2 linked regions of the Butyricimonas faecihominis genome follow. The protein of the gene in region 2 interacts with the protein of the main gene of each other region in a pairwise test. Links are inferred from orthologs where the notes say so. Each region holds a gene or a part of one and is shown on either strand. Other genes may lie near its edges. The genes, in order: topA and R8806_RS00010.

Region 1 (12,062 bases), 3.8 Mb from region 2 along the record:
TATTGTTTGCAAAAGTACGTGCGTCGTTATAAATCTTGTTGATCGTTTGTTGAGACGGGGTAATTTCTTTTGCAACGATTCCGATTTGTACCTTATCAACAGGTTTTGATCTGTCTGTTACTTGCAAAACATGGAATCCGTAATTTGATCTTACCACTTTCACCTCGTTTTTGTTAGAGAAGAACGCTGAATCTGCGATCGGTTGGAGCATCTGATCTTGGGTGAACCATCCGAAATCCCCACCATTTACAGAAGTATTCTGATCGGCAGAATATTGTCTTGCTAAAGCATCGAAATCTCCGCCTTTACGAATTAAACCTGCTAAACTATCGGCTAATTTCTCTGATTGAGCCATATTGTTTGATGCGATCAAGATATGACGGGCTCTTACTGAGTCGGGTAATACACGGCGGTCGGCAACACGAACGATGTTATAAGCATTATCTTTCAAGTAAGGTCCGAACACGCCATCACTCTTTTCCGTGAACAAGAATTCATCCAGTTCCTCGTTATCCAATTCTCCCTTTTTGTAATATTTGGGTTGGAATCTTTTTTCAGATGAAAGGTTAGCGAATTCAAGCACGTTCTTTGCTTCTGCAAATTCGGGTTTCAAATCATTCACCCAGTCTTCCGTTTCTTTAATGTCTTCGGCTGAAGCGGTAATGTCAAAGTTCACGTAAGCGATCTGTCTAGCTTCTTCGCGTTCAAACAAATATTTGTGTGAATTATAATAATCTTTGATCTCGTTAGCAGTTACCTTTACTGCAGAGTCGCTAACGGTGTTGTAGCTTTTCATGATAAAGCTGATGTCTACTGTCGTTGCTGCACTTTCTGCAAGTTCTTTGGCTTGAGCATCTGTTACAAACAAACTTTTTGCTAACAGAGTATTATATTTTTCTTGTTTACGAGCCGTGTTTACTTGCTCTTCCATGTTCAACCAATATTCCTTTTGCGGGGTTCCGGCAGGAGCTTCGATCAATTGTTTGATGATCAGACGGGCTCTTTCTTTGTCTACCTGTCCCGTGTTAGGATCTGCGAATAACTGGCTGACGGCCGGGTTCATGTTACTCCCTAATAAGAAATCGTATAACTCGTCACCGCTAACGTCCAAACCTAATTCCTCGTATTCCTTGTTCAGAATGATTTCAGAAACAATTTGATTCCAAGTATTTTCCCGGATCATTCTTTGTTGCTCATCCGTTAGGGCAGATAAACCGTTCATGCTTTTGATGAAATCTTCATTCTTCATAATCTTTTGTTGATATTCTTGAATGCCGATAGTTTCACCTCCAACTTCTCCAACTTTGTTTCTGGAACGATTGATAAGGCTGGCGCCAGAGCTAAGAGCATCACCAACAATAAATGCCATGAGGGCTAATCCAATCACGATACTAACAAGTACTCCACCGCGATTTCTAATTTTTTGTAACGTTGCCATTTATATTAAAATTTTATGTTTCTACACACGAATTTATTCTATTTTTCGAGGGTACGAATATATAAAATGGATTGGTTTTATGCAAATAAATTTCAATCCCTTTCGTTTATTGCCCTATTCCTTCTTTTTCGTTTCCTTTTTTGTTGCCTTCGGGGCCGCTTTTTTTGTTGTCTTTTTTGTCGTTTTTTTCTTACTGTCCCCTCCCTTTGCAATGATTTCCATGGTTTCCTCAAAGGTTAATTTGTCTGCTTCTTTTCCTTTGGGGATCTTATAGTTCACTTTGTTGAACGTGATGTAAGGCCCAAAACGACCGTTAAGAATTTGTACCCCATTTTCAAACTCTTGGATCTTCCTGTTTTTCTCGATTTCTCGTTTCTCGTTGATTCGTTCGATAGCGGTTTCAAGAGTTATTGTTCCCGGATCGTCAACGCCTTTTTTCAAGGAAACGAAAAGTTGATTATGCTTGATGTAAGGTCCAAAACGACCGATGCCGACACTGACAGGTTTCTCCTCGAATTCACCCAGTTGACGGGGAAACTTGAACAAGTCTAAAGCTTCTTCCAAGGTAATGGTTTCCATCAGTTGCCCTTTGAGCAGTCCGGCATAACGTACGGATTCTCCTTCACCAATCTGAGCCATCGGTCCAAAACGTCCGATTCGTACGGAAACGGTTTCTCCTGTTTGTGGATCTTTACCAAGTTCCCGGGCTCCCGTGTTCCGTTCGGATTCTTTCAACGTTTTCTCCACGTTAGCATGGAAAGGTTGATAGAATGTTCCGATCATGGATTGCCATTCAACCTCTCCTTCGGCAATGTGGTCAAGGGCATCCTCGGCATTTGCCGTGAAGTTATAATCCATGATATTCGTGAAATAATTGGAAAGGAAATCTGTCACGACCATTCCGATATCCGAGGGAAACAATTTCTTCTTTTCCGCACCGAATATCCGGCTGATCTTCTTGACTTTTATATCTTGTCCTTTAAGGTCTATCTGGTCTAGTTGACGTTCTGTACCATCCCGGCTTTCCCGTAAGATATATCCCCGGTTCTGGATCGTGGTAATCGTGGGTGCGTATGTTGACGGACGTCCGATTCCCAAGGCTTCCATTTTCTTCACGAGACTGGCCTCCGTGTAGCGGGGAGGATGCGTCGTGTATTGTTCTAAGGCTTGGATCAGGGAACGTTGTAACTGGTCTCCTTTATGTATTGCAGGTAATAAGGCCGCTTCATCGTCTTCTTTCTCGTCATCGAAAGATTCCATGTACACTTTGAGGAAACCATCGAAAATGATCACTTCACCCACGGCTTCGAACGTGTGTTTTTCCCCGGTAATGGCGATCGTTATGGTTGTTTTTTCCAGTTCGGCCTCTGCCATTTGAGAGGCGAGAGTCCGTTTCCGGATTAACGAGTAAAGTTGCTGTTCATTCTTGTCTCCGCTGATCGATTCCTTGTCCATATAGGTCGGGCGGATGGCCTCGTGGGCCTCTTGCGCCCCTTTCGTCTTCGTGGCGAAATTCCTAGGTTTGGAATATTTTTCTCCCAGCGTGTTACAGATAACGGCTTTTGCCGCACCGATAGCCAGTTGGGATAGGTTCACGGAGTCCGTTCTCATGTAAGTGATGTGTCCCTGTTCGTATAGTTTCTGGGCCACGGCCATTGTCTGCGAAACAGAAAATCCCAATTTGCGGGATGCCTCCTGTTGTAGCGTGGATGTCGTGAACGGTGGAGCCGGTTTACGGCTACCCGGTTTCGTCTCGACATTACTTACTGAAAATGCCGCCTTCTTGCAATGTTCCAGAAAGTTAACCGTCTCTTCCTGCGTGGAAAAACGTTCGGATAATTCTGCCTTTAAGGGTACCGAATTACCATTTGCGTCTTTGGTTTCAAATGTTCCGGTAACCTTATAATATTTTTGTTCAACGAAATGGTTAATTTCTCGTTCTCGTTCAACGATGAGTTTTACGGCAACGGATTGAACCCGTCCGGCTGACAAGGAAGGTTTCACTTTTTTCCATAGGACTGGTGACACTTCGAATCCGACCAGTCGGTCAAGAACCCGGCGGGCCTGTTGGGCATCCACGAGGTTTTTATCAATGTCCCGGGGGTTATTGATCGCATGTAAAATAGCATCTTTCGTGATTTCGTGAAAAACAATCCGTTTCGTGTTCTCCTTCTTCAACCCCAGAACTTCGAATAAATGCCAAGCAATAGCTTCTCCCTCGCGGTCCTCATCGGAGGCTAACCAAACCGTTTTGGCTTCCTTGGCAAGTTGTTTCAATTCTTTTACAATCGCTTTCTTGTCGGGTGATATTTCATATTTTGGTTGGAAATTATGTTCTATATCAATTCCTAAATCTTTTTTTTCAAGATCCCGGATATGTCCGAAACTAGATTTTACAACATAATTCTCTCCTAAAAAACGTTCAATAGTCTTGGCTTTAGCCGGAGACTCGACAATTACTAAATTTTCAATCATATACGATTTTCTTTTACATTTCCGTTTCCTTCCGAAACGGATTTATCGCTTTCTTTAAGCTGTTCGTCCTAAAATTAGGGTGCAAACTTACGTAAAACAATTGAAAATGAAAAACTCTACCCATTTTTTAGTAAAAAACTCTCTCCAAAATAGCGAAGAGGATGTTCCTTGGAAACATCCTCTTCGAGCATATTATTATAAGTATTCCGGAGTTTATTTCCCCGTGTTTGCTTGAACTATTTTTTGCCAACGGGCTTTTTGTGTGTCATTTGCTTTTGCCAATGAACCGGATAAATAGTAAGCTATCATTTGAGAATCTTTTCCCAGTTTCGGGAGTTCTTTCTCGCAAGCTGTCAAGATCTTGTCAATATTTTCTGTCTTCACAGCCTTCGCAATAGCTAAAGAAGACAGTAAGGTTTTCTCGTTTGATAACTTCAGGGCTTTTACTTCCCGTCCGATAGCGTCTAAACGTTTTACATCGGTTTTTTGACCACGTCCGGCGATAACCATTAATATTTCACGGAAAAGACCTTCACTCAAACGGTTATCGACTTTTTCCTTGCCAATGGTTTCGTTGAATTTGCTCCGGTTGTCAGTCAAGAATTTTGCCGCTTCTGAATCTTTCGGGCTTAATTCGCTGTTACCGAAAATGAACCAGTAATCTTCTGATAATTTTTCTTCATCGGTAGAAATTTTCAATAATTCGTCCACGATGGCTTTTGCGTTCGGATCGTAATTAGCTACCATCACTTGAGCGTATTGAGATAAAAATGCTTTATCTCTATTACCGCTATTGTATTTTGCATCTAAAGCTCCTAAAGCTTTGTTGTCATCGAAAGATTCCTTCACTCTCTCTATGAATTTCTCACCTTCACCACCACCGACAAGTTTATGACGAATGGTACCGTCCGGATTTACGATCACGAAAGTCGGGTAGGCACGAACACCGAATTTTTTTGCTAGTTCGGGGCCTTCTCCTTTTTCCATATCATATTTTAAACAGATGAAGTTCTGATTTAGGAAATCTCCCACGTTTTCTTGTTTGAATACGGTTTCTGACATATACTTGCAAGGACCGCACCAAGTTGTGTAACAGTCAATGAAAAGTTTGCGTCCTTGTTGTTTCGCCATTTTCAAGGCATCTTCATAGCTTAACTCATAGAAATATACACCAACATGCGCTGCGACCTTGAATTTTTCAAAGAAGTTGGTCATGTAGGCTTTCCCGTTTTCCGGGCTATTGGCAATGAATTTATCTCCTAATGCTACGATACGTCCGGCTTCGGCTTTGTTCACCTTGGAACTGATCGAGTTTAAGGCGTTTACGATAGACCATAGTTCTTCGCTCTTGGTTTCTGCTGCTTGTTCAGCGAGAGAAATAATTTTATCCACGTTCTGGTCAATCGTGGCTTGAGCCAACTCGATCTTGCTCATCAATTGATCTTTATTCTCCAAATCGATATTGGTTAATTCTTGGCGAATTTGCTCAAGTGTCTTAGCGGGTTCTTTCGCATTACGGCGAGTAGTATTATCAATAGCTTGACTATAATTACCATAAAGGTAAGCATCTACTTTCTCTTTGCCGATATTTTTATTGAATGTGGCAATGTTGTTTACGACAAGTTTGAAATTATCAGAACCGTAAGGACTTTCTTCGAGAATAGGCCAGAATTCTTTTTTCATTTTATCCTTGTCTTTCAGTATTTTATTCAACTCTTCGCCTACTTTTTCGCTTTTTGCTTGTTCATAAGCATCGTTCAACGCAATCTGGTAAGCCATGAGCTGTTTCTTGTTCATCTTTCCTTTCTCGTACACCTTGTTCAAATAATCGAGAGAGGTCTTTTCGTTCAGCCCTTTTTCAACTCTTGCGATGAATCCTTCCAGATCCCCGCCGCCAACCACTTTGTGTTGTACCGATCCATCGGGACGAAGAATCAAGAACGTCGGGTAGGCTCTGACTCCAAATTTTTTACCCAGTTCAGGACCTTCTCCTTTTTCCATATCAAATTTCACGCAAACAAATTTGGGATTGAAAAATTCTCCGGCTTTTTCCTGCGGGAAGATGGTTTCTGACATGTACTTGCAAGGACCGCACCATGAGGTATAGCAATCCATGAAAACGAGTTTGTTCTCTGCTTTGGCTTTAGCCAATGCTTCATCAAACGTGATATGCTCGAAATTCACGCCTCCTTGACAGAATGCCGTGAAACTAAGCATCAAAAATGCAATAATTGAAATAAGGCTTTTCATAAATTCAACAATAAATTGGTAAATAAAGTTGCAAGGTAGGAAAGAAAGCCTGACGCTGTCATTCCATGGTTTAACATTAACTTATTTTTAAAATAAAAGAGGCCTGAAAGCCTCTTTTTATCGTCTACTATAACGTTTTTTTAGAATTGTATATCCTTACTTCTTTGATGCGAAATACTTCCGGTGGAAAAGTAACAGGATGAACACACCTATGGTAATATAGGAGTCAGCCAAGTTGAATACCGGGCGAAAGAACACGAAGAAATCACCTCCCCAGATCGGAATCCATTGAGGCAGAAAGCCTTCGTAAAGCGGAAAATAGAGCATATCTACCACCTTGCCATGTAGGAACGAGGAGTACCCTCCCCCGTGAGGAAACATAGTAGCTACTTGTGAATAACTGTCACTGAAGATCATCCCGTAGAATGCGCTATCGATGATGTTACCTATTGCCCCGCAGAAAATTAACCCGAAAGAGAGAATAACCCCCATGGGTGCCTTTTCTTTGATGAGACGTCCCAAGTACCAAGCGATACCCCCCACGGCGATTAAGCGGAATACACTTAAAACGGTTTTTCCCCACTTGCCTCCCCCGAGTTCCATCCCGAAGGCCATCCCGTTGTTTTCAATAAAATGAATTTTGAACCAGTCTCCGAAGACACTGAATTCATCCCCGATCATCATGTGGGTCTTGATCCAGATTTTAACAACTTGATCAATGACTAATAGGGCAATAATAAAAATAATAAGTTTTTTCCGCGTACTCATCTGTGTGATAAAATTTAAAGCGACTCTTAATCGCAAAAGCGATTAAGAGTCTTGTCCCATTTTGGCATCCATACTCAATGTTGCATGAGGTACGGCGCGTAATCTTTCTTTAGAGATCAGTTTCCCGGTTACTCGGCAGATCCCGTAGGTTTTGTTTTCAATTCGTACTAATGCGGCTTCCAAGTGAGCAATAAACTTTGCCTGCCTTTGAGCCAGCCGACCGGCCTCTTCTTTGGAAAGAACAGATGCTCCCTCTTCCAATACTTTAAAAGTGGGAGACGTATCGGCGATGTCATTCCCGTCGCTGCCGGAGATCGAGGCTTTCAGCACCTCGTAATCTCTTTTCGCCTTTTCGAGTTTCTCAAGAATCAATTCTTTGAATTCCTGCAACTCTTCATCCGAATATCTAGTTTTCTCGGCCATAGTTGTAAAGTTTTTGTCTAAGTTAATAAAAAATCCGCTATGTAATCTTTCCCGTGGAAAAATATCCACTTTTACTTGTAACAAGGGGAAGAGGTTACATTTTCTGGATCTTAATAAACGTTTGTATGTCGTCGATTTCGATGGGTTGGGCACCGTCCTCGGCTTTATCTATTAACGTAACGTTCTCTGCCAGAACTTGGCTGGCGATGTACGCCTTGAAGTTCTCGACCGCTTCATTGATCTCTTTATGTTTCCCGATGTAAAGATCAATTTTGTCTGTCACGTTGAAATCACTCTCTTTTCTCAAGTTCTGGATTCGGTTGATCAACTCCCGGGCGATACCTTCTTCACGTAATTCCTTCGTGATATTGATGTCCAAGGCAACCGTGAGACGTCCCTCGTTAGCTACTAACCAGCCCGGAATGTCTTCCGACAGAATCTCCACGTCTTCCAGCGTCAGTTCCAGTGTTTCCGTTCCCACTTCAAGGGAATAAGTTCCTTGTTTCTCGAAATTGTAAATATCATTCTGGTTCATTTCGGCTACGAGAGCGGAAATCTGTTTCATGTATTTACCGTATTTCGGTCCTAGGGTCTTGAAGTTCGGTTTAATCTTCTTTACCAAGATACCTGCCGTGTCGGTGATGTATTCGATCTCCTTCACGTTGACTTCCGACAGGATGATGTTCTTCACGGCATCCAGTTGGGTGGTCATCTCGTCATTCAAGATCGGGATCAACAGCTTGCACAGCGGTTGTCTTACCCGGATTTGAACTTTGCGTCTCAGTCCAAGTACCATGGAAGATATTTGTTGAGCCATGTTCATCCGTTCCTCCAGTTGCTTGTCGATCATTGATGCGTCAGCCACCGGGAAATCTACTAGATGAACGTCCGTCGTGTATCGTCCCGTAACCTTGTTCAAGTCCGTGAACAGGCGATCCATGTAGAACGGCGCGATGGGTGAGGACAAGATTGCCACGGTCTCCAAGCAAGTATATAACGTTTGGTAAGCCGACAGTTTATCGGTGGTTTGCTCGCCACCCCAGTAACGTTTACGGGAGAGACGCACGTACCAGTTCGACAGGTTCTCGATCACGAAATCCTGTATTGCCCGTCCGGCCCGTGTCGGTTCGTATTTCTCGTAAGCCTCGGTGACCTCTTTAATCAAGCTGTTCAATAGAGAAAGAATCCAGCGATCGATTTCCGGTCTCTCGTTAAACGGAACTTCTGCCTCTGCATACGTGAACTTGTCTATATTGGCATACAAGGCGAAGAAACTGTACGTGTTATACAGTGTCCCGAAGAACTTACGTTTCACTTCTTCCACCCCGGCGATGTCGAATTTCAAGTTATCCCACGGTTGAGAGTTCGTGATCATGTACCAACGCAGGGGATCTGATCCTTGTTTCTCGATCGTGTCGAAAGGATCAACGGCATTGCCTAAACGTTTGGACATCTTGTTTCCCTTGGCATCAAGCACCAGTCCGTTGGATATGATATTCTTGAATGCCACGGAATCGAACACCATGGTCGCGATAGCGTGTAGCGTGAAGAACCAACCGCGGGTCTGGTCCACTCCTTCGGCGATAAAGTCTGCCGGGAAATTTGTCCGGTTATCGATCAATTCTTTGTTCTCGAACGGGTAATGTACCTGCGCGTAAGGCATGGCTCCCGAATCGAACCACACGTCGATCAGGTCTTTCTCCCGGTACATCGGTTGTCCGGTGGGAGAAACCAGTATAATGTCATCCACGTACGGGCGGTGCAGGTCGATTTTCTCGTAATTCTCTTTCGAGTAGTCTCCCACCTTGAAATCTTTGAAGGGGTTCTCCTTCATGATTCCTGCCTGTATTGCTTTTTCAGTTTCTTCAACTAATTCTTTCACCGAACCGATACATTTTTTCTCTGTCCCGTCCTCGCTGACCCATATCGGTAGGGGAGTTCCCCAGTAGCGGGAACGCGAGAGGTTCCAATCCACTAGATTCTCCAACCATTTCCCGAAACGGCCTTCGCCCGTGCTGGCGGGTTTCCAGTTGATGGTCTTGTTCAGCTCGATCATGCGATCCCGAACGGCTGTCGTTTTGATGAACCAAGAATCCAACGGATAATAAAGTACCGGTTTGTCGGTTCTCCAGCAATGCGGGTAATTATGTTCGTGTTTTTCGACCTTGAACGCTTTGTTCTCCCGTTTTAACAGGATACTTAAATCGATGTCGAGAGTCGTGTCGTTTTCGGTTAAATTTGGATCGTAAGCGTTTTTCACGAATCGTCCTGCAAATTCCCCGTACAGGTCCGTGTTGACGTTATTTTTCAAGTATTCCGGGTCAATGTCTTCCATCCGGAACAAGCGTCCCCGTTTGTCCACCATGGGTTGCTTGCTGCCTTCCTTGTCAATTAATTGCAAGGGGGCTATGCCCGCCACTTTGGCCACCCGGTCGTCATCGGCTCCGAAAGTCGGGGCAATATGTACGATCCCGGTACCGTCTTCCGTGGTAACGTAATCACCGAGGATCACGCGGAATGCATCACCCATGGGTTGCATCCAAGGTAAAAGTTGCTCGTAACGTATGCCTTCCAACTCCGGACCTTTATATTCGGCCACGATCTGGTAAGGGATCAATTTATCTCCTTCCTTGTAGTCTTCCAAGGTGATGCCTTCAGCTTTTTTGTTGAAGTACGCGCTGAAACGATCTTTCGCCATGATAATAGTTACCGGGCGGAAAGTATAGGGGTTATAAGTTTTCACTTCCAAGTACGTGATGTTCGGACCCACGGCCAATGCCGTGTTGGAAGGTAACGTCCAAGGCGTGGTTGTCCACGCGGTGAAATATACTTCATCGCTGAAAGCAAACAATTTTTCCGATTTTTCGTCCCGGATCACTTTAAATTGAGCCACGCACGTCGTGTCCTTCACGTCTCGGTAACATCCCGGTTGGTTCAACTCGTGCGTGCTTAATCCTGTTCCGGCAGCGGGGGAATAGGGTTGTATGGTGTACCCTTTGTACAGGAAACCTTTCTCGTACAATTGTTTCAACAAATACCATAAGGTTTCGATGTAACGGTTGTCGTAGGTGATGTACGGGTTGCTCATATCTACCCAGTAACCCATCTTGTTCGTCAAATCTTCCCATTCACGGGTGAATTTCATGACGTCGGAACGACATTCTTTGTTGTAGTCAGCCACGGAAATCGTTTTCCCGATATTTTCTTTCGTGATACCGAGTTTCTTTTCAACCCCCAATTCAACGGGTAACCCGTGTGTATCCCAACCGGCTTTTCGCTCGACGAGAAATCCTTGTAAAGTTTTGTATCTGCAAATAATATCTTTAATCGTCCTAGCCATTACGTGGTGAATACCTGGCATCCCGTTTGCCGAAGGGGGACCTTCGAAAAAGACAAACGAGGGGTACCCCTCTCTATTCTTCAAGCTTTGCTCGAAGGTATTGTTTGATTCCCACTCTTTCAAGACATCCTTGTTTACCTGAGAGAGATCCAAACCTTTGTACTCTTGGAATTTTTTGTCCATCGTGACTCCTGATTTTAAGATATTACTTATTTGCACATTTAAAAAATCAAGTTGCAAATATACCATTTATTTGTGAAACTGGAAATCCTCTTCTTTTTTTCGTGCATTCATTCTTTTAGAGGGTGATAAAAGACGTTTAGGAGTGGAGGTCATGATTTGCTGCCGTTTTTCTAAATCACTTCAGGATGAATAGAGTAGCAATACATGACGTGTTACGGATAAAGTAATTTTAATATCCTATTAAAATTCTAATAGAACGCTATTATATATAGTGATTTAATAGGGATTTAATAGCGTTCTAATAGCGCTTTATACGAAAGAGGTCCGTTATTGATGAGGATATGATAATGGATTATGGTATAAAATTTTCGGGTCAACGGTTTGTTGTCCTGTAATATACCTTCTCATGTCGGATTTTTCACCCGACATGAGAAGTATGATTCGTTTTTCTTTGAACTAAACTACGGAACTTGTGGTTGGCCTCCCGGCAGGAATTGGAAAATTAACGTGGGAAGTTGCTGTTTCGTGTTCTGCCCGATCTGGATGAGCGGTCTGAAATAATCCGGATATTTTTTGACCATGGGGTACACGGTGACATACCCGTGGCGGAACCAGCGGTCGATGATCACGTGAGAGATTTTTTGTTCTTGGAATCGTTTGAATAGGTCGTCCTCTTTGGCATATTGGGGAAAAGACGTCGATTTTCTGCCGCCTGAAAAGAGGTAAAAAAGTTCCGGTTTCCGGCAGGCGATGCGGGCTTCTTCGGGCAGATTCTTTTTACACCAGTTGACAGCATAGATGTATTCCACGAAGGCGGCATCGGCAATTTTTTCATTCCATTGCTTGTATGTGGCAAAATTTTGTTGCGGTTTCAAGGCTTTCGCGTAGTGCGGGAACATGAAGAACACGAGGAACACGATCAGGCCTCCTGCAGGAATCACGTGTTGGTATTTACCAAATGAAAGTTTTTTGGTGATCGTGTTCATGATTTCGAGACAACCGTTCAGGAACAAGAATATGAAAAGGGGAATAACTCCGATAAAATAGCGGTGTCCGGCGTATTGCTCCGGCCAGATCATGAGTACGGCCATCGTGATGCCGATGTACAGGAACAGGAGTAATTGCATTTTTTTCAGTGCGATCAATCCGATCAGGACGACGATAAGGATACAAATTCCCTCGATC
Region 2 (11,907 bases):
TCCAAGGTAGGTTGGACAATATAACTCACTTTTTCCATCGTTCGTTCAATCACGTCAGACATGGCCGTGAAAGAAATTTCATCCTTCAGGAAGGCAGCCACCATAATTTCATTGGCCGCATTTAACACGCAGGGGGCATTCCCTCCACGATTCATGGCCTCGTAAGCCAATCCCAGATTTCGGAAGGTCGTTATATCCGGTTTTTCAAACGTGAGATCGGAATAAATACCAAAATCCAAACGCGGTATCTCCGAATGTACCCGCTCCGGGTAAGTCAGTGCATACTGAATCGGCAAACGCATATCCGGAACTCCCAACTGTGCTTTTATATTTCCATCCTGAAACTGAACCATCGAGTGAACAACGGATTGCGGGTGTACTAACACCTCTATTTGTGAAGGTTTTACCCCAAACAACCACTTTGCCTCGATCGCCTCGAAACCTTTGTTCATCATGGACGCAGAATCAATGGTAACCTTTGCCCCCATGCTCCAGTTCGGATGTTTTAATGCCTGTGCTGCCGTTACGGACTTCAAATATTCATAATCCCGTCCCCGGAAAGGTCCCCCGGATGCCGTTAATAATATCTTCTCCACCGGGTTGTTGTGTTCGCCCACCAAACACTGGAATATAGCCGAGTGTTCGGAATCCACGGGTAATATTCCCACCTTGTATTCCTCAACCAACCGGTTAATTAAATCTCCGGCAACAACTAAGGTTTCCTTATTGGCCAGAGCGATCGTCTTACCCGCCTTGATCGCGTTGATCGTGGGTAACAACCCGCTATACCCAACCATGGCAGTAACGACCACATCAATCGTGGATGTTTGCACGACTTGAGCAATAGCTTCGCTCCCGGCATATACCTTTATATCCTCGTCCTTCAATAACTCGGTTAACTCGGAATATTTTGATTCATTTCCGATCACAACCATGTTAGGCTTGAACTTTCTGGCTTGTCGTGCCAGTAATTCCACCTGATTATTTGCCGTGAGAACCTCTACATTAAACCGTTCCGGATTAGCGTCAATCACCTGCAATGTCTGCGTTCCAATTGACCCGGTAGATCCCAATATTGCTATATTTTTCATTTCAAAACAATCTCCAAAACCACTATTTACGAATCATTTAAACTTAATGAAGGTTTCCGGATTCAATGCTTTTCCCGCTTGCCACAACTCGAAATGTAAATGCGGTCCGGTTGTTTCTTCGCCCGTGTTCCCTACCACTGCAATCGCCTCTCCCGCACGGACAAAATCTCCCTGCTTTTTCAACAATACCGAATTATGCTTATATACTGAAACCAGATTTCCATTATGCTGTACTTGAATCACGTAACCCGTCTTAATTGTCCAATCCGTGAAAATGACCACGCCATCCAACACGGACAAAACATTTGAATTTTGCTTAGCCACCAAATCCACCCCGTAATGACGAGTCGTTTCATCAAAATGATTGGTTACCACTCCATCCAATGGTGAGAAGAAATGATAAAAATCATCATCGGAAGAACTGACATGCCCAAGGGTTAAATTGTATTTTTCTTCTTTTTCCACGATTTCCCGAAAACCGGCCTCTTCTTCCGACATACCTAACATCGAAGTATCATAGGTTACCTTTACATTCTGCTGCATCGACACGAAACTCGTCGTGTCCAAGTTTTCGTCTCTCAAAATAGTTTGTATGGAATGAAGAAAACGATCCTTCTTCTGCACTTCATTTAATAGGGAATCAACCCGTAGAGCGTTTTGTGTAATCTGACGTCTCAACTGTTGGCTCGGGTAACCCGGGATGAATTCCCGCAAATTTGTGAATGCAATCAACATGATAGTCAATATAATCAAGACAACGGCCAATGTACTTAATGCCGTGAGAACGTGTAACGGAGAGAGCCGAAGGTGCATCACCTCCTCGTAAGTTGACTCGTTAAATATCGTCAACTTATAGCGGTTCCTCAGCTTATTCCAATATTTTCGTTTTTTACTGCTCATCCAATTATTTTTAGCCTTCAAAAATAGTATAAAAATCCAACTTTCCCAGCCAGAGAATTCATAAACTTTATCGGGGCAATTGAAAAGAGTTTAGAATGAAAAAGATTTTATAATTGTCGATTGAACGATTAAGTGATTGAAAAGAGCGTTGAATTGAGGGCAGGAATCACTGAGCCGGAAATCATAAATCAAAAAATGGATCAGTTCTTGAATCAATTCGTGGTTTTGATAATCTCCGGGTATTGATAGATTCGCAAGTTAAAATAAGGAATCACGGCTAACAGATGATCGAATATATCGGATTGAACCTTCTCGTAGGCTACCCATTCTTGAATCCGGGAAAAACAATACACCTCCAGAGGAATACCTGTTGCCGTCGGTTGTAATTGCCGGACCATGTATGTCATATCCATATTCAAATCGGGATTGGCTTCCAGCCTGCGTACCGCATACTGTCTAAATACACCTAAATTCGTCAACTTCCGTTCATCCAACACGGCAGATGTCCCTTTATTTTGTTCGTCCAACTTCGGCAACATATCTTCAATATACCCTTTCAAGACATTCGATTTACGTAAAGTATCGATTTCCTCATCCGAAAGGAAATGAACGGAAAGCATATCTATATTAATATAGCGCATAATCCGACGACCGGCAGACTCCTGCATTCCCCGCCAATTCGTGAAAGAAGCGGACACTAACTGATAGGTGGGAATCGTCGTGATCGTCATATCCCAATTTTGTACTTTCACGGTATACAAGTTGATCTCCAACACCGTCCCGTTGGCATTATTGCTCGGCATCACGATCCAGTCCCCGATACGCACCATCTGATTGGCCAGTAATTGAACTCCTGCCACAAAACCTAATATCGCATCTTTGAATATCAACATTAAAACCGCAGCAAACGCCCCCAACCCGACCAGTAAATTACGGGGGGACTCCCCGATAAACTCGCTGACGATTGTAATGATAATAGCTGAAATCACGAAAATTTTAATCACCTGCACGAAAACTTTTATCGGACGATCTTTTGCGATCGGGTACGAATCGTAGATTCGGTTTATTGCATCCAGCACTGCAACAATCACGAAACCGGCAACCACAAGTATCCAAGCCACGATAAACCGATGAAAAAGTTCTACATGCTGCCACTTCCCGTACACGATTTTAAAAGCAAAATCTATAAATATCGGTGGTATCAGATTAAATATTTTTTGAAAAACACGCTCCTCGAAAAAAATATCATCCCATTTGGTTTTCGTACGACGCACCATTCCCCCGATCACCCGGGTTATTCCCTTGCGTAAAAAGAAGGTAAATAAAAAAGCGATCAGACAAATGACCACGATCTGCAAAAGGACCTCGACAGCCGAGGCCGTGGAAGGATCTTTAATACCCAAATTCAACCAAGAAAACCATTTGTTAATATCTATTTTCAACAGCATCATATCTTTCCCAAACTTTTACAGGCGTATACGATAAACCACCGGATAAGTTAAACCCCATTAACAACGAATCGTTCTAAATAATCTAAAAACCCTTCTATTTTTCCCTATTTTCACACTTAACCCCTAAATTAACGTTAAAGAATTAACGTATCAGAACAAAATTACTTACACTTTGCTATATTTGCAGACACAAACATTAAAACATTAAAATAATTCGTATGGCAAAAAAATTATTAATCGTGTGTGCTTTATTGGCATTGATCAGCACTAGCCTGTTCGCCCAATATGACATGAAGGCACCACTTCCCATGGATCCGAACGTTCGCATCGGGAAACTAGCTAATGGATTGACTTATTACATCCGCCATAACGCGGAACCCAAAGAACGAGCCAGTTTTTACATCATCCAAAACGTGGGAGCTATCCTAGAAAATGATGATCAGGACGGTTTAGCTCACTTTTTGGAACACATGGCATTCAACGGGACCAAGCATTTCCCGGGAAGAAAAGGTATTACCAACATGTTGGAAAAACATGGTGTTGAATTCGGAAGAAACGTGAATGCTTACACGGCACAAGACGAGACTGTTTACAATATCAGCGAGGTTCCTACAACCAATCCTGATTTATTAGATACTTGTCTACTCGTACTTCACGACTGGTCACATTATCTTTTATTAGTCGATGACGAAATCGATGGCGAAAGAGGAGTTATCTCGGAAGAATGGAGAACCAGAAGAACCCCGAGTTTCCGTATCCGTGCCCAAATCATGCCGGTATTACTGAAAGACTCTAAATACGCGAAAAGAGATGTTATCGGTAACTTGGACATTATCAAGAATTTCAAATACCAGACCCTTCGTGATTATTATCACAAATGGTATCGTCCGGACTTGCAAGCTATCGCTGTTGTCGGTGATTTCGATGTAGACCAGATGGAGAAAAAAGTAAAAGAATTATTCTCCAAAATCCCGACTCCGGTGAATCCGGCTGTGAGAGAAGAGTTCACGGTTAACCCTCACGACGATATTTACTTCGTATGCGCAACGGACAAAGAAGTAACTCAATCGTCTGTCAGCGTGTATATCAAATACCCCTCTACCCCGAAAGAAGAAAAGAATCATGAATACCTGAAAAATGGAATTCTTCAATCCTTCTACAACACCATGTTGGGACAACGTGTTTCTGAATTACTTCAAAAAGGCAATCCTCCTTTCATTAACGCACAAGCCGGATTCGGCGGCGGTATCGTAAGAGGATGGAGTACCTATATGATCTCTGCTACAGCAAAACCGAATGAAGAAGCAGCAGCACTGGAAGCTATCTATCGTGAAAACGAAAGAATAAAGAAATTCGGTTTCACGGAAGGCGAGCTTGAAAGAGCAAAAACCAACATGCTAGTAGGCTTGGAATCTGCTTACAAACAAAAAGACAAAACTACCTCCGAAGATTATATCGGTGAAATGCAATCTAACTTCCTTGATGGAGAACCTATCGTAGATTTCGATTACTATTACAATTTTGCCAAAGCTATTATCCCGACCATCACCGTGGATGAAGTTTCAGCTTTAGCTAAAAAACACCTTAACCGGAAAAACATGGTGATCGTGGCACAAGGCCCGTCTGAAGGAGTTAAACACATCACGAAAGAAGAAGCCATCGCCGTGTTGGACAAAGTTGAAAGCTCTAACTTAGAGCCTTATAAAGACCAAGTAACAGAGGCATCTTTAATCAACGAGGACTTGAAAGGTTCCAAGATCATCGCTACCAAAAAATTACCGCAATTCGATGCCGAAGAGTGGACTTTGGAAAATGGAGCAAAAGTGGTATTCCGCAAAGCAGACTACGAAAAAGACCAAGTACAAGTAAGTTCTTACAGTAAGGGAGGTACTTCATTATATGGTATCGACAAATTAGCATCTGCCCAAGTCACAGATCAATTTATCGGGGCTTACGGATTAGGAGACTATGACGCAATAACCTTGAGAAAATTATTAACCGGGAAACAAGCCCAAGCCGGTGTTAACATTGGCGGTCTTTCAGAATCAGTCGGTGGTGCATCTACTCCGAATGATTTCGAAACCTTGATGCAGCTGATCTACTTGCGTTTCGAGAAACCTCGTTTCGACAAAGAAGTACACAATACCATGATGCAACGTAACTACGCTGCCATCGAGAACTCAGCCAACAATCCTCAAAAGATTATGCAAGACTCTGTTAGCATGATCATGAGCAATTATAGCCCGAGAACATTGTTATTCGGTAAAGAATTTTTAGATAAAGTTAGTATTGAACAAATCGAGGAGATCTACCGCGACCGTATCAAAGACATCAGCGACTTTACATTCTTCATCGTGGGTAACATCGATGCAGAAACCGTAAAACCGTTGGTTGAAAAATACTTGGGATCTGTAAAATCTTACAACCGGAAAGAAAATTGGGTGGATAACAAAGTGAGAGGACCGAAAGGAAGAACTGAAAAAGTTATTGAACTGGATCTGACTACTCCGAAGGCAACTGTAATCACCAGTTTCTCTAAAGAGATGAAAACAAGCATTCACGACAATCTTTGCTTGAATATCTTGAGAGGCGTACTGGATCAAAGATACATGACCAATATCCGTGAAAAAGAAGGTGGTACCTATGGTGTAGCCGTTCAACCGAGTTCTTCTAAAGAACCGTACGAAAGCTACAGCATGAGCATGAGCTTTGATTGCGATCCGGATAAAGCAGAACACTTGAAATCATTAATCTATGCTGAAATCGACAAATTAATGAAGGAAGGCCCGACCCAAGAAGAGATCGACAAAGTAACTACTATCCTGAAGAAAAATAATGAACAAAGCAAACCTCATAATGCATATTGGATGAATGCAATTCAAACTTATTATCTTCGTGGAATTGATGTAACAGACCCGAAAAACTTCGATAACATTATTGACAAGATCACAACAAAAGACGTGAAGAAATTCACCCAGAAATTATTCAAGGGAGCCGATGTTGTTGATATGATCTTCCAACCGAAATCAAAATAAAATTAGGTTGCAATTTATATAAAAGGAAACGTCCGGGAGTAATTCCCGGGCGTTTTTCATTCATACAAAATTTCATCAAGTGATAAGTTCGAATTACTCCTCTCCCACTACTCCATCTCCCTTAAATTTAAATTGCTTAGCCACCCTAAAAATAACTTTTTGAGTTTCCGGGTATAAAACAACTTTTTGGGTTGAAAGAACATATCGATGACGAACAGCACATTTTTTCACGTTGAAAGATCCAAAACCCGCTAACCCCACATGCCCCTCTTCTTTTAGCCCTTCTAACATCGTATTGAAAATTTCATCAAATACCATCGTCACATCTTTTTGTGACATGCCATTTTTTTTGGCCACAATTTTAACTATTTTTCTCTTGTCCATATCTAATTATAATATGATTTTTCCTCACATGATAAATACTGACTAACGTCAATTCAACATTTATGCCTAACAAAGTTAGAGATTAAAAGATAAAACACAACATTTTTCATCCAAAATACAACAATATAGCAAATATTATTACAAAACACGCTTCCATCACACCTATTTAACCGACAATTCAGCTTTTGGGGAATCACTTAAATAATCTATACTGAATCATTTACCAATACTTGTTTAAGGGAAGAAGACTATGTAACTTTGTATGAAAACAATGAAAGGGAAAAATAGAATAAATCTCCAGAATATGAAAAAGGAAACAAAAACAATTCGTTTGATCTATCCCCAATGGCAAGGTGCCAATATCGTGAAATTGATTACAGAGGTCGAAAATCCCGATGATGCCTCAAGGGGATATGTCTTGGGGGCACAACTCTTAAATTTCCTTGCCCCGAGCAATGGTCAAGAAACATTAACGGTTCCCGTTTCGACTGAAATCACAGATCGGAAGGTAACAGACGGAGTCCTCGACCGGGATATTATAGTCCGTCAAACAAGAGCTGCATTAAGCATACTACAAGTCAGTAATCCCGATAAAATCGTAACACTTGGCGGAGAATGCTCGGCCAGTGTCGTTCCCTTTACCTATCTGGCGCAAAAATACAAGAATGATGTTGCCCTAGTTTGGATTGATGCACATCCGGACATCACGCTCCCCGGAGACATCTATCCCGGATTTCACGCCATGGCCGTAACCGCCTGCATGGGGCATGGAGATGCCAAAATCCTAGCGGAATTACCCACCCGATTTACCCCATCAAACATATTATTTGTGGGGTTACGCAACTGGGAACGTGAAGAAATCAAAGAACGACAAAAGCAATACGGAATAAAACATCTCACGCCCAAAGATGTTGCACAAAACAGTGATGCGATCAAAACTTGGTTGAAATCATGCGGAGCGTCGAAAGTCGTTATCCATTTTGATATGGATGTACTTGATCCTGCCGAAATCATCGCTGCTGTTGGTACAGACCCCGATGGGATGAAAATGGAAGAAGTCATTCGGGTAATAAAGGACATTGCTGCAGAAAAAGAATTAGTAGGCTTGACAATTGCGGAACCTATGCCTCGCACGGCAATCAGGATCAAAAATATGTTACATCAATTACCCCTATTACAATAAAGGATAAACCACAAAATTTCATTTCAAAATAACGACCATCCCTGTCGGGAGAAGCTAAAAAATGAATCTGTAACTTGTAGCCTGTAACTCGCCGAAGGCGAACATTCGTCCATAATACACCGTGTAGTTTCCTAAAATTGGTTTACTAGATTTGACATTCAATAAATTGTACAAAGCATTTTCAATTCTATTTTCTGTTACAAGTTTACTTCAAAAAACTGTAATTCCTGTAATAGTTTTACTTTTTTATTGGCATCCCGGGAATTCCCGGGATGCCAATAACACTTGGCGTCAATACATGACCCTGGCGAATAACTCTTTTTTATCGCGGTGTGCCTGGTCCGGAACTTTCAACCCGATAGCCATGTGTGGTCTTCTGGTGTTGTATATCCCGATGATTCTCTCCACTTGCATTCTCGCCTGGTCAATATCTCTCAAGACCATATCGTTTAACCATTCCCGTTTCAAAATCCCGTTCACTCTCTCGGCGATACCGTTATCGTAAGGGGAGCCATCTTGTGTCACGCTGACTTGAATACCGTGTTCTTTCAATATCCCGGTGTACAGCGAGGAGCAGTATTGCCCACCCCGATCCGAGTGATGAACAAGCTTATCGCTAAAGTTGGGAGGTAGCGTTGCCAACGCCCGGCACAACGCCTTCACGGGACCGGACGAGTCCAGGGTGGGGTGAACTTCCCACCCCGTGATCCGCCGGGAATAAGCGTCGGTTACCAGCGAGAGATACACGAAACCGGCACTCGTTGACAGGTACGTGATATCACTGACCCATACCTGGTTGGGGCGGGTAACTCGAAGCCCTTTCACCAGGTTCGGGTACTGGCGATGCCACGCCCGGGAATCCGTCGTGATGACCCGGTACTTCTTCTGTTTTATCATTAAATCGTGAAGGTGAAGTAAACGATAAAGCCAATCCCGACCGACGGGAAGCCCGTTAGACCCCAGCATGTTCCACAATTTATTAACCCCGAGGTTAGGCATGTCACGGCGAATATCCTGGACGATGGAAAGAACGTAACGCTCGCGTTCCTCGCCTCCACGATCGGCACGGAGGCTCTTGTAATAAGCCTGCTTGCTGTAGCCAAGGGAATTGCAAAGGTGTTCCGTCACGGCTTTACCTCCCCGCTCTTTTTGTCTCTCGACAATCCCGCTAATAGCATCTCCTCGTAGTTTTTTTTTACATCAACATGCAGGCGTTCCCTGGCTAACTCTAGCATTAACTCGTAAGCTTCCACTAGTATTTTCTGTTTCTCTACTTCCTGACGTAAAGACTCCAGCTCGGCGCGTTCTTGATCGGTCATCGGGTATAACATTTTGTAATTACGCGAAGATAAACGTTTGTGTTGTTCTTCCGATAAAACGCGAGATTTATACTTGTGTAGCCAAACGTGAAAAGTCGAGGGTTTGACCTCGTACTTGGCTAGAACTTCCGCGTAACCCATTTCATTGATTATTCGATCTCGTACCGCTGATAATTTCGTCTTCACGGCGTAATAACGACGACGAACAGGGGGAAAATTTAATTCTGACATTGGTTTACTAAGTTTACTGTAAACTTTTTTCAGGACAATACACCGGGGTTAGGCTAGCGATGGGCTATGACAAATACCAAGCAGGAACATAGCAAGAACATAGCAAGAACAATCTCCAGTGTACTTGCTATGTACCTACAGTGAAAATAACGTGTTCTTGTCCCAACCCATCGGCGGACAAAGTGTAGCCCGCAAGATAACCATAAGCGGCCAAATGATAGATGCTCCGAATTCAAAAGAAATATATCAAAAGTCTTAACGGGGCATTCCGGGTATATCACGATAAAAAGAGCATCCATGGGGGCTAAAGTATTCTTTTTATCTTGTCTTTTTTTTGTAAAAAATCCTTTTGTCCTTTGGAAATTCGAATAGAATACCTATCTTTGCAACCGCAATTGAGAAACACAATTGAAGGATTCAGTAGCTCAGCCGGTAGAGCACAACACTTTTAATGTTGGGGTCCTGGGTTCGAGTCCCAGCTGGATCACAATCTGAATGACAATCCGCTATAATAAACGAATTATAGCGGATCCTTTTTTATACACCAATGTATACTCCCAAAGGGAGGGGCAAATGAAATTCGCTATTCTTCGATACTCAAAGACTCGATCTTCAACAAACGTTCTCTAAGACGAGGCATATCTTTCTGTCTGATAGACAAAGTCATCTCACATTCCATCTCAAAATTTCGGGATAAAATGTCCGGTTCTTCTTCTTTCAATACTTTCATCACGTCATTCATCACGACATAAGTAAAACGCACGTGAATAACTTCATCTACCGTACGCTCCACGATCTCTGCATGATTGATCGCATCGGCGGCAGCTTCTTTATAGGCTTGAATCAAACCGGATACCCCTAACTTAATTCCCCCGAAATACCGGATCACCACGATAAGCACGTTGGACAAGTCATTGGAAATAATCTGTCCGAGGATGGGTTTACCCGCCGTAGAAGAAGGCTCCCCGTCATCATTCGCCCGGAAACGCTCCCGGTTTGCCCCTAGGCAATAAGCATAACAATGGTGTCGGGCATCATAATACTTCGTCTTAAGCCCGGTAACAATATCTTTAATCTCTTCTTCGGATTTTACGGGATAAATAAAAGAAATAAAGCGACTACCTTTTTCCTTGTACAGGCCTTCGGCAATCGCATTTACGGTTCTATATTTATCCTCCTCCATAAAGGAACGTGATAATTAGTTACGGCAATAAAGTTTCTTTTGGAGTTCCTCCACTTGAGCCTTAAAAGCACGATCGGTCTCCATCAAATCGGTAACAGCCTTACAAGCATACAACACGGTTGTGTGATCCTTCTTACCAATTTGTTTACCAATGTATGCCAACGATGCATTCGTGTAAGTCTTGCTGAAATACATGGCCAGCTGACGAGCCTGAACAACTTCCCGTTTTCTCGTCTTCTCTTGTAACATTTCGGGAGCCATGTTAAAATGATTACAAACAACCTGCTGAATATGTTCCACGGTCAACTCGACTTTCTGATTCTTCACCATTTTACCCAAAATATCCTTTACCACATCAACCGTCAGATCTTTATGGTTAAATGTAGCCTGGGCCAGCAAAGAAATCATTGCTCCTTCCAATTCCCGCACGTTATTACTTACATATTTACAGATATATTCCAATACCTCATCCGAGAAGTCAATACCATCTTTATGCGCCTTAAAACGAGCAATTTCCATACGAGTCTCAAAATCAGGAGCTTTTATCTCGGCAGACAATCCCCAACGGAAACGGGAAAGTAAACGTTCTTCCAAACCACTCAATTCAGCCGGTGAACGATCGGATGTCAAGATCAATTGTTTTCCCGATTGATGCAAGTGATTAAATATATGGAAGAATGTATTCTGCGTGGCAGTCTTTCCGGCCAACTCATGAATATCATCCAGAATCAACACGTCAATTAACTGATAGAAATGTAAGAAATCATTTATCTCATTTTTGCGTACGGCTTCCGTAAATTGAGTCTGGAAAACATTCGTGGTCACGTACAACACGACCTTGTTGGGATAATTTTGTTTTACCTCCATACCGATAGCTTGAGCCAAATGAGTTTTCCCCAATCCGGATCCACCATATATTAACAAGGGATTAAAAGCCGTACCTCCCGGATTTTGTGCAATAGCCACGGCAGCAGACTTTGCCAAACGATTACAACTTCCCTCGATATAACTGTCCAACGTGTAAGAAGGATTCAATTGAGGGTCTATCTGCAAACGATTATTATTACGCTCAAAAGGATTTTTAGGGGCAACACTATCCGGTTTACCATTCACGTATACCGTGTTTGGTT

What was found.
Region 1: the proteins of R8806_RS00010 (region 2) and topA interact in binary tests that used the Escherichia coli proteins (3 or more experiments, as listed by UniProt). The link is inferred for Butyricimonas faecihominis from one-to-one orthologs.

What each region holds. Positions count from the first base shown.
Region 1 is NZ_AP028155.1:3,816,923-3,828,984, forward strand. What follows is about bases 1,234-4,215. They hold topA (type I DNA topoisomerase), read right to left. Parts: upstream 3,914-4,215; coding sequence 1,553-3,913; downstream 1,234-1,552. Other genes in these bases: R8806_RS15770 (peptidylprolyl isomerase), read right to left, coding at 1,234-1,438; R8806_RS15780 (thioredoxin family protein), read right to left, coding at 4,127-4,215. Also shown: more of R8806_RS15770, read right to left, coding at 1-1,233; more of R8806_RS15780, read right to left, coding at 4,216-6,163; R8806_RS15785 (lipoprotein signal peptidase), read right to left, coding at 6,320-6,931; R8806_RS15790 (TraR/DksA family transcriptional regulator), read right to left, coding at 6,974-7,354; ileS (isoleucine--tRNA ligase), read right to left, coding at 7,449-10,877; R8806_RS15800 (hypothetical protein), read right to left, coding at 11,339-12,062. UniProt on the Escherichia coli protein: Releases the supercoiling and torsional tension of DNA, which is introduced during the DNA replication and transcription, by transiently cleaving and rejoining one strand of the DNA duplex.
Region 2 is NZ_AP028155.1:414-12,320, reverse strand. What follows is about bases 8,978-11,804. They hold R8806_RS00010 (IMPACT family protein), read right to left. Parts: upstream 10,778-11,804; coding sequence 10,178-10,777; downstream 8,978-10,177. Other genes in these bases: dnaA (chromosomal replication initiator protein DnaA), read right to left, coding at 10,793-11,804; R8806_RS00020 (hypothetical protein), read right to left, coding at 9,169-9,594; R8806_RS00025 (IS3 family transposase), read right to left, coding at 8,978-9,172. In the rest of the region: R8806_RS00055 (1-deoxy-D-xylulose-5-phosphate reductoisomerase), read right to left, coding at 1-1,091; R8806_RS00050 (M23 family metallopeptidase), read right to left, coding at 1,125-1,991; R8806_RS00045 (mechanosensitive ion channel family protein), read right to left, coding at 2,204-3,439; R8806_RS00040 (M16 family metallopeptidase), read left to right, coding at 3,661-6,477; R8806_RS00035 (HU family DNA-binding protein), read right to left, coding at 6,571-6,861; R8806_RS00030 (arginase family protein), read left to right, coding at 7,124-8,044; more of R8806_RS00025, read right to left, coding at 8,336-8,977; more of dnaA, read right to left, coding at 11,805-11,907.